4 regions of the Streptosporangium sp. NPDC001559 genome follow, and region 4 is predicted to be linked to each of the others. Evidence: riboswitches for the same ligand, from Rfam matches in the RefSeq annotation. Region 4 holds a riboswitch; each other region holds the start of a gene.

Region 1 (2,192 bases), on a different contig from region 4:
TCGGTGCCCTCGCGGATGACGACCATGTCGATGTCCTCGGGGCGGGAGCCGCCCAGCGGGGTCGCGACGCCGGGGAAGAGCTTGACCGGACGCAGGTTGACGTAGTGGTCGAGCTCGAAGCGGAGCTTGAGCAGCAGGTCGCGCTCCAGGATGCCCGGCGGCACACTGGGGTCGCCGACCGCGCCGAGCAGGATCGCGTCGTAACCGCGCAGTTCGTCGAGGACCGCCTCGGGCAGGATCTCACCGGTTCTGTGGTACCGGCCGGCACCCAGGTCGTAGGTGGTGGTCTCCACCTTCGTTCCGACGGCTTCGAGGACCTTCAGGCCCTCGGTGACGACCTCGACCCCGATCCCGTCTCCAGGGATGACGGCCAGACGAACATTGCGCGAATCCATACCGGGCACCCTATCTGCTCTGTCTCGACAATCGAACCATCGATCTCACCCCTCGGACACTTCCCTCTCGGGAAAGCCCCGAAAAGTTTGTCCTGTTTGCGATCTTTTGACCGTTTCGTTAAGGTCCTGGCCATTCGCATCGTCGCCTAATTCGCGCAGGCCATCCCCCTCTTTCGGTCCGCGCGGAGCCGGGGAACCACTTCCGGGGTCCACGAGGCGTCCGAGCCGCACTCCGTCTGGCGGAGCACGTTCCCGGCGTTTTCCACGAGGCCCCTCGGGGCGAGTCGGCGCCACCACGCGCCGTAGGGCGACCTCCACGCCCGAGCCCGACAGCTCACCCGGCCGGCCCTATGGAAGGAACGGTCCTGAACGGCAAGACCTACCCCCGTGTCCTGACCCTGATCGTCACCGGCTCGACCATCCTCGCGACGCCCGCCGTCGCACTGGCGGACTCCTCCCTCACCACCTCCTCCCCCACTCCTCTCCTCGCGCTCGCCGCCGCCGGGTTCGCCCTCGCGCACCCGGCCCCCACCGCGGAGAACTCCCGGACCCCGCTCACCGCCCCCACCGTCGAACCCGCCCCGGCCGGCTTCTCCGGGACCGGGCGGAAGGTCCCGGCCTGGAAGAAGGCGCTGAACTGGGCGATGTCCAAGCGCGGCACGCCGTACGTCTGGGGCGGCACGGGCAGGGGCGGCTTCGACTGCTCGGGCCTGATGCTCCGCGCGTACGGCGCCGCGGGCATCCGGCTGCCCCGCACGACGACCCAGCAGTACTCCGCGTTCGCCAGGAAGATCTCCTGGAAGAACCTCAAGCCCGGCGACCTGGTCTTCTTCCACAACCTCGGTCACGTCGGCATGATCACCAAGCCCGGTTACATGGTCCACGCCCCGCGCAGCGGCGACGTGGTCAAGGTGGAGAAGCTGCGGGCCTGGCGCCGCGCCAGCTTCGCAGGAGCCGTACGGCCGGACCCCAAGGGGGTCGAGCTCGCCGACGAGCAGGCGGAGCTGGACACGGCGATCAGGCAGTCGACCCAGGCCGGTACGGCCGTCGCCCGCTGACCCGCGCCTCTCCCGGTCCCGGGCGCCGCACCGTCCGTGGACTCGGAGGGCCTCGGGAGGACTCGGCTCAGGAGGAGTGCGGGGGCACTCCGCCGTTGTCGCGGCGGTCCAGCGCGGTCTGCAGGGCCTGGGCGGCCTCGTTCTCGTTGTCCTCGGGACGGTTCCAGGGATACATGTCGTACATGACGCTTCTCGTCTCGTTCGCACGGAGCTGACTGAAGGAGGAAGGGGAGCCTGGACCCTGGTCACGGGTCCTCATCGGATCGCGGATCCGGATCACGGATCGGCGGGAAGCCGGGGCCGACGAACGCCATCACACCGCGGCGAGTTGCCGGCCCGCCCCTGTGTCAGGCCTCGCCGCGGCAGGTAATAAGTACGAGAACCTGGCGCATTACCAGCCATAATAACCGGCCTCCTGAAATCTGTCTCACCCTTCGTGCAGCCTTCTCATATATTGAGACGACGCTCAGTCGGAAAAACAGACGGCCGCCGCCCCGCGAACGGGGGCGGCGGCCGTGGGAGCCGTGCTCCGGGATCAGTCGGCCAGGTCGACCGAGCGGCCGCTGTCGGCGCCGATCTCGCCGCCGATCTGGTCGAGCACCTCGGCCGGGATGGCGGAGTCGACGGTCAGCGCGATGAGGGCCTTGCCGCCCTTGGCGTCCCTGGCGACCTGCATGGAGGCGATGTTGATGCCGTGGTCGCCGAGGATTCGGCCGACGACGCCGACGACGCCGGGGCG
Region 2 (2,192 bases), on a different contig from region 4:
CCGGGGTGGTCGGCGGTGTAGGGGTAGCGGAAGGTGTAGGCGCCGCCGCCGGTCGGCATGGCCGTGGAGGGCCAGTCGGTGCGGGCCGCGTCGTAGGCCCGGTACTTGGCGCGTCCGGCGCTGCACAGCTGCCCGTCAGGGATGATCTCCCTGTGCTTTCCGTTGGCGGTGCCGATGTTCAACTCGTCCCAGTCGTAGAGCGGCTGGGTGTCCCACTTGCCGACGGCGGCCTTGCAGGCCGGGGTGTCGGGCGACTCCGGATTCTCCAGATAGCAGGCGTAGACCCGGCTGACGGGCGTTCCCATCGATCCATGGGCGGACGCCGAACCGGCCATGACCGTCGAGAGCAGGACGGGTACGGCCGCCGCGGCGGCGATCGCACCAAGCTTCCGATTGTTCATGAAGGGCTTCTCCTGGGGGGTGTAAGGGCGGAGAACATGCAGGTCAGGCCCATGATTGCGGGTTAATTATTAGGTAAGTTTCCTAACAGTTTCACCGAACTTAACGCCATGGGCGGAGTGGGGTCAAGACCCGGCCAATGTCCCTTTCTTGGGGGTTGAAGGTAGATCTTCTGGGCTTTTCATGGCTTTTGCTTTGCTTTGTCCGTTTGTGGTGGGTAGTGTCCTAGTTGTTCTCGACCGGTGACTTGCCCCTCACGAGAAGGAGCGGTCGGTCGACGTCGAATCCCGAAGCCTCCCGAGGGCGACGGGAACCGGGGACCCACCTTTTGGGGTGAATCCGCCGCGTCAGCGCGGCGGTAGGGCAACTCCACCGCCCGAACCCGTCAGCTAACCCGGTAGACGAGATGGAGAGGAGATCCCCTCATGGATCACGTCGTCGCCTACCCACCGGCACGCACCGCCTTCGCGCGGATCGACTGAGACTTCCGCCGCGCCTGACCGCGGCACCCCCGCCTCGCACCGCGCTCCGTGTACGCCCGCCTGTTTCCTGGTGCGGCCTCTCTTCCCTGTGAGCGCTCACGCCCCGTGCCCCACTGATCGCCGAACGTCTTCGGCCCGGCACGAGCGGCTGTCCTGTTCCCTCGTGAAAGAGCCCTGTCTTCATGCGTTTCTCCGCTGCCCTGCGCCATCGTCTGCTCGCCGCCACTCTTCTGGGAGCGAGCGTCCTGACCTCCGCGGGTGTCGTCTCCGCGCTGCCCGCCGCAGCCGACACCGGCACCGGAACCACCGCCACCTCGGCCGCCGCTGAGCCCGTCCTGCTCAAGGGCTCGACCAAGGCCTCCTACTTCTGGGACGACTCCTCCGGCCGCGCCGGTGACACCGGTCTGCCCGCGAGCGGCAAGCCCATGCAGAAGGGCATGATCGCCAGCCCGAGCTGGCCGCTGTTCACCGAGGGCTACGTCCTCTACAACGGCAAGAAGGCCAAGTTCTTCGTCGGCGACCGCGGCCCCGGCGTGCCGTCGAGCAGCGGCGTCATGATCGACCTCGACGCCAAGACCTTCGCCGACCTGACCGGCGGCAGCTTCAACTCCGACACGCTGGGCGTGGACGGCGTCGACGGCCAGGGGCACATCAAGGTCGAGTACGTCATCACCAAGTGGGGCGACGGCGTCGGCAAGAAGAACTACCCCGTGGCCTTCTCCAGCGGAGCCTGGAAGCTCATGGACCACAACCCGGCCACGCCGCCGCAGACCGCCCTGGCCGACGCGCCGCGGCCGTAAGCACTCATCGCGAAACATCCCCCGACCCCCTGAAAAATCCCCCGAAGACCCCCGACCCCCTTCGGATCCCCGCTTCCTGAGATCCCCGAAGGTCCCGTTCCTCTCCCGGGACCCCTCCTCCGATCCCCCTCGGAGTCCGAGACCCCCTCAGGAAAGACGAGGGCGGGCACCCCGCACAGGTGCCCGCCCTCGTTCTGTGTTCACAGGCCGTGCCGTACGGCCCGCGGGCCGGATCCTCGGTCTCTTCTCGGCGGCGTGTGGTCCCTGGCGGTCGTCGTCCTCGGTGCTCCGGTCACCGAGGCGTCCGGGCGCGGGAGGTGATGGCGGCCAGGTTCTCCGCCGTCCTGCGCCCCTCAAGCCGCAGCAGCCCGAGGTTGGACCCCGGACGGGCGAGGATCGTGAGGACGACCTTCGGGCCCGCGGTGTAGAGGAGCGCGTAGCCGCCGGACGCGGAGACCAGTGTCTCCTCGAAGGCTCCCTTGCCCGTCATGTCCGCCATCCGGCGGCTGAG
Region 3 (2,192 bases), on a different contig from region 4:
CGGCGGTTCGGGGCGGCCCGGCCGCCCGGTTGGTCCGGCCGGCCGAACCGGCTCAGTCGGCGATGCGCACCCCGCCCGCGAAGGGACGGTTGTCGATCGGGGCGATGTGAATGACGTCGCCGGTCTGCGGCGCGTGGACCATGAGGCCCGCGCCGATGTAGATCCCGACGTGGTGCAGGTCGCTGTAGAAGAAGACGAGGTCTCCCGGGCGCAGGTCGCTCCTTGAGGAGATGTGGGTGCCCGCGGTCCACTGGTCGCCCGTGTAGTGCGGCAGGCTGATGCCGACCTTCTGGTAGGCCCACATCACCAGGCCGGAGCAGTCGAAGGAGTTGGGGCCCTCGGCCCCCCACACGTACGGCTTGAGCTGCTGGGTGAGGGCCCAGCGGGCGGCCTCGGCGGCCTTGCCCGAGCCGATGATCGGCACGTTGACCTTGACCCGGCTGCCCCGGCTGCTCCCGGCCTGCGAACGCACCTCGCTGAACAGGTCGCTCTCGACCCGTTTCACCAGCCGCTCGATCTTGGTCCGCCGGTCGCCGAGGTCGGACAGGAGGTCCTTGACCTCGTCGGTGCGGGCCTTGGCGCTTGCCTGCGCGCGCTTAGCGGTCTCGATCGCCTTGCTGACCTGTGCGACCTCCTCGCTCTGCTGCTGCTGGATCGCGTAGTTCGTGGTGGCCTGGTCGAGGAAGGTGTCCGGGTTGGACGACTGGGTGAAGGCCAGCGCCGAGGCGAGCCCACCCGCCATGTAGGTGCTCTGGGCGAGCAGGGTGGCCTTCGTGCGTCGCTCGGCCAGCTGTGACTCACTGACGGCGAGGGTCTTCTTCGCGCTCTCCGCGGCGCGCTGCGCCTGCTTGAGCTTGACCCGCCCGCCGTTGTACTGCTCGGTGAGCGTCTCGATCTCGGTGTGCAGCTTCTCCGCCTGCTTGGCGAGCTCCTGCAGACTCGGCTTCGGCTCCGCGGTCGCGGCGAAGGGGGCGCCGAGGAACAGGGAGGCGAAGGCGAGCCCGGCGATCACCACCTTGTACCGCGGCCTGCGCACCCGGTGTTCTCGATGGCGGGCGTTCCCGCCCGCGCTCTCTCTCCCACGGTTGCGCGTGCGCTTCACCAACAGGCTCCTCTCTCGGCCGCCTACCGGGTTAGCTGACGGGTTCGGGCCGAGGCAGCCCTACCGAGGCGCCGGTGGCACATCGGATTCACCCCGGGGGACGGCTGGAGGGTGGGTCCCCGGTTCCCCGAGTCGGGGATTCGGCGGCGCAGCACTTTACGGGTGCTGACATCGAGGACGGACATTAGTGCAATTGGCGGTTCATGCTCAACCAGAACTGTGAAGCCGGTGGAGCTTTCGCAACTGAAATGTCACGGTCGGGTCACGCAATTTCATGATCGACATATGTGTCGTGCCGGGCGTCCGCCTTTCCCGGCGTCGGGGCGGAGATTCTCGCAGGTCCGGGCCTTTGGGTGGGGCCGGTCGGGGCGAGCTCGCCGGGCGGCCTCCCGGGGCGCGAAGAGGACGGTGGGAGTCATCCGGTGGACCCCGCGAACGAGATAAGGGCAGGCCGTAAACAAGCGGTGACGAGGACGTACTCTGATCAGTCATGGAGCAGGTTGCGCAGCAGTCCCCGGTGCGGGCCGTACCCGGCCGGGACGAGGTTTCCCCGGAGATCCCGGAAGGGGAGCCGGTGGCGGTCTCCGGCGACGTCCCGGGAGGATCGTCGGCGGAGATCACGGTGCGCCGGGCCAGGACGCCGGACGTCCGCGCCATCCGCCGCCTGGTCGACACCTACGCCGGAGCGGGGCCGCGCCTGCTGGAGAAGGCGACCGTCACCCTTTATGAGGACATCCAGGAGTTCTGGGTGGCCGACGTGGCGGGAAAGGTCGTTGGCTGCGGAGCACTGCACGTCCTGTGGGAGGACCTGGCCGAGATTCGCACGGTCGCCGTCGACCCCGACTGCCGGGGTATGGGAATCGGCCACCGGATCGTCTCCCGTCTCATCGGCGTCGCCGGAGACCTCGGACTGCGCAGGGTCTTCTGTCTCACCTTCGAGATCGATTTCTTCGCGAGGCACGGATTCAGGCAGATCCAGGGCACACCCGTCGCGCCGGAGGTCTACGCGGAACTTCTCGCCTCCTATGACGAAGGTGTGGCAGAGTTCCTTGATCTGGAGCACGTCAAGCCGAACACCTTGGGAAACACC
Region 4 (2,192 bases):
GACTGCTCCGGGTTCGTGCAGGCCTCCTGGCGCAGCGGAGGCGTGAGCCTGCCCCGCACCACCTGGGAGCAGTGGAGCTGGGGCGCCAAGCGCAAGGTCTCGCTGAGCGACCTCCAGCCGGGGGACCTCCTCTTCAGCCAGGGTCTGGGGCACGTCGGCCTCTACGCGGGCAACGGCAAGATCATCCATGCTCCTCAGACCGGAGACGTCGTCAAGGTCGTCCCTCTCTCCTCCTACGGCGGCCGTCTGGTCGGGGCCGTCCGTCCCTGACCCTCTTGGCCCCGTCCACGTCCACGGGGCCTCTGGGGGCCGTCTGAGCGCCTTCGCGACCGCGGGTCGTCCGTTCCACGGGCGGCCCGTTTGCATGTCCGGGATCGCCTGAGTGGTCCTGTTCGGCGCCCTTATAGACGAAGGTGCGCTTTGGGAAGTCACTGATAAATGTGATTTATGTGACACTTGTTGCGCTTCTCTGGAAGATCGTTTCGAGTGTGACAAGGGTCATATTTATAAGATCGTGATGCCGCACTATCAGGCCTTTCGTAAACATGAAAACCTTTTTGTGGATCTTCGTATTTGATGGGGTCTTTGCCGGGGCTTGGTGATCGGGGTACCTTCTGGCGGTCGCAGTGAGCAAGCCATGCCACCGCGTCGAACGCCGGTCCTGTGGCCGGTGTCCGTATAGATATCCAGTAGGCCGCCGTCCCCCGAAGGGATCGGTTCCCATCACGGCGGCCCGCCGAGTTCGTGCAGCCAGGAGGCACGGAGCCGGGGAACCATCGGCCCTTGACATGTGGCCAGGGGTGAATCGACATGTTTGCCGTCGTAGGGCGTCTTCCCAGCCCGAACCCGTCAGCTAACCCGGTAGGCATCAGTGGAAGTCCCAAGGAGAAATCCTGTCTACCACCCTGCAAAACCCCCGTTTGTCGCGCTTTTTCCGCCTTTACCTGGGCGGGTTCGTCCTCACGCTGACCGCCTCAACCGGAGCGGTGGCACTGGGGCCGGCAACAGCACAGGCGACAACGGATACCGCGGTCGCGGTTCAGGCCAGGAGCATGGCGAAGGACACGTCGAAGAGCGCATCGAAGGGCACGTCGAAGGGCGCTGCCGCGAACACGGCGAAGGCCCGTGTCAAGCGCACGGCGAAGGTCACGAAGAACCGGGCCGCACGGCAGCGGTCCAGGGCCAGGACGGCCGTGGCGACGGCCAGGAAACAGATCGGCGATCCGTACCGGTGGGGTGCCTCCGGTCCTGGAGCGTTCGACTGCTCGGGCCTGGTCCAGTACGCGTGGCGCAAGGCGGGCGTCTCCCTTCCCCGGGTGACGGGCAGCCAGTACCGCGCGGTCAGGAAGAAGGTCTCGTGGAGCAAGTTGCACCTCGGTGACCTGCTGTTCTTCTACGGCAAGGGCCACGTCGGCATGTACGTCGGCCACGGCAAGATGATCCACTCGCCGAGCAGCGGCAAGTCGGTCAGGATCGTGACGTTGAAGGGGTACTACAGGTCCGCCTTCGCCGGAGCGGTCCGTCCCGGCACCTGACAGCGGCGGACGGCCCCGCCCATCCCCCTCCGGATGGGCGGGGCCGTCGCCTGCCGGGGAACGTTCCGGCCGGGGCGTCGGCTAGCATCGGCTGCCATGTCCGTCCCGAAGGGGCGCCGCGCCGTGCTCGCCGGGATGCTCGCGCTGGCGGGCGCCGGGCTCGGCGGGGCGAGGCCCGCGCCGGAGACGGCCCGCGACCTGTGGCCCGGCGCCGCCGAGGTGGTCCGGGGTGAGCGCTCTCTCGTCGTCGGCCACCGTGTCCCGCCCGCCGAACTGCGTGATCTCGCAGCCAGGGCCGACCGTGCCTGCCGTACGATCGCGCGGGTCTGGGGGCCGGTCAGGGCGGTGGTGGTGGTCCCCGCGACCGACGACGAGGCCGCGGAGCTCGCGGGGACGGCGCGGACCGGCGGGCTGGCCGCGCTGGCGACCGCGGACCGGGTGATCGTGGTGCCGTCGGGATACGCCAGGCTCAGCGCGACCGGCAGGGACGTGGTGATCACCCACGAGCTGACCCATCTGGCGACCGGTGCCACCAGGGGCGGGCGGGTCCCGATGTGGCTGTCGGAGGGGTTCGCCGACTACGTGGGCTACCGGGACGCGGGGATCGCCGTCAGGACGGTGGCGGCCGAACTCGCGGCCGAGGTGCGCGCGGACGTC

Evidence for each region. A riboswitch is a leader RNA that binds a small molecule or an ion and turns the genes downstream of it on or off. The one in region 4 is predicted to bind cyclic di-AMP.
Region 1: it holds a riboswitch for cyclic di-AMP, as region 4 does, so the genes downstream of both, ACFYY8_RS27745 (C40 family peptidase) here and ACFYY8_RS32870 (C40 family peptidase) in region 4, are expected to answer to the same signal.
Region 2: it holds a riboswitch for cyclic di-AMP, as region 4 does, so the genes downstream of both, ACFYY8_RS20145 (hypothetical protein) here and ACFYY8_RS32870 (C40 family peptidase) in region 4, are expected to answer to the same signal.
Region 3: it holds a riboswitch for cyclic di-AMP, as region 4 does, so the genes downstream of both, ACFYY8_RS28590 (NlpC/P60 family protein) here and ACFYY8_RS32870 (C40 family peptidase) in region 4, are expected to answer to the same signal.

What each region holds. Positions count from the first base shown of each region.
Region 1 is NZ_JBIAVG010000013.1:156,761-158,952, forward strand. Features, by position in the region: gene ACFYY8_RS27740 (3-isopropylmalate dehydrogenase) at 1-395, opposite strand, end outside; cyclic di-AMP (ydaO/yuaA leader) riboswitch at 544-758, shown strand; gene ACFYY8_RS27745 (C40 family peptidase) at 746-1,453, shown strand; gene serA (phosphoglycerate dehydrogenase) at 1,989-2,192, opposite strand, start outside.
Region 2 is NZ_JBIAVG010000008.1:271,686-273,877, reverse strand. Features, by position in the region: gene ACFYY8_RS20150 (lytic polysaccharide monooxygenase) at 1-401, opposite strand, end outside; cyclic di-AMP (ydaO/yuaA leader) riboswitch at 668-818, shown strand; gene ACFYY8_RS20145 (hypothetical protein) at 1,064-1,681, shown strand; gene ACFYY8_RS20140 (roadblock/LC7 domain-containing protein) at 1,974-2,192, opposite strand, start outside.
Region 3 is NZ_JBIAVG010000014.1:82,477-84,668, reverse strand. Features, by position in the region: gene ACFYY8_RS28590 (NlpC/P60 family protein) at 53-1,102, opposite strand; cyclic di-AMP (ydaO/yuaA leader) riboswitch at 1,108-1,258, opposite strand; gene ACFYY8_RS28585 (amino-acid N-acetyltransferase) at 1,593-2,192, shown strand, end outside.
Region 4 is NZ_JBIAVG010000017.1:190,671-192,862, forward strand. Features, by position in the region: gene ACFYY8_RS32865 (NlpC/P60 family protein) at 1-270, shown strand, start outside; cyclic di-AMP (ydaO/yuaA leader) riboswitch at 725-883, shown strand; gene ACFYY8_RS32870 (C40 family peptidase) at 1,053-1,535, shown strand; gene ACFYY8_RS32875 (hypothetical protein) at 1,632-2,192, shown strand, end outside.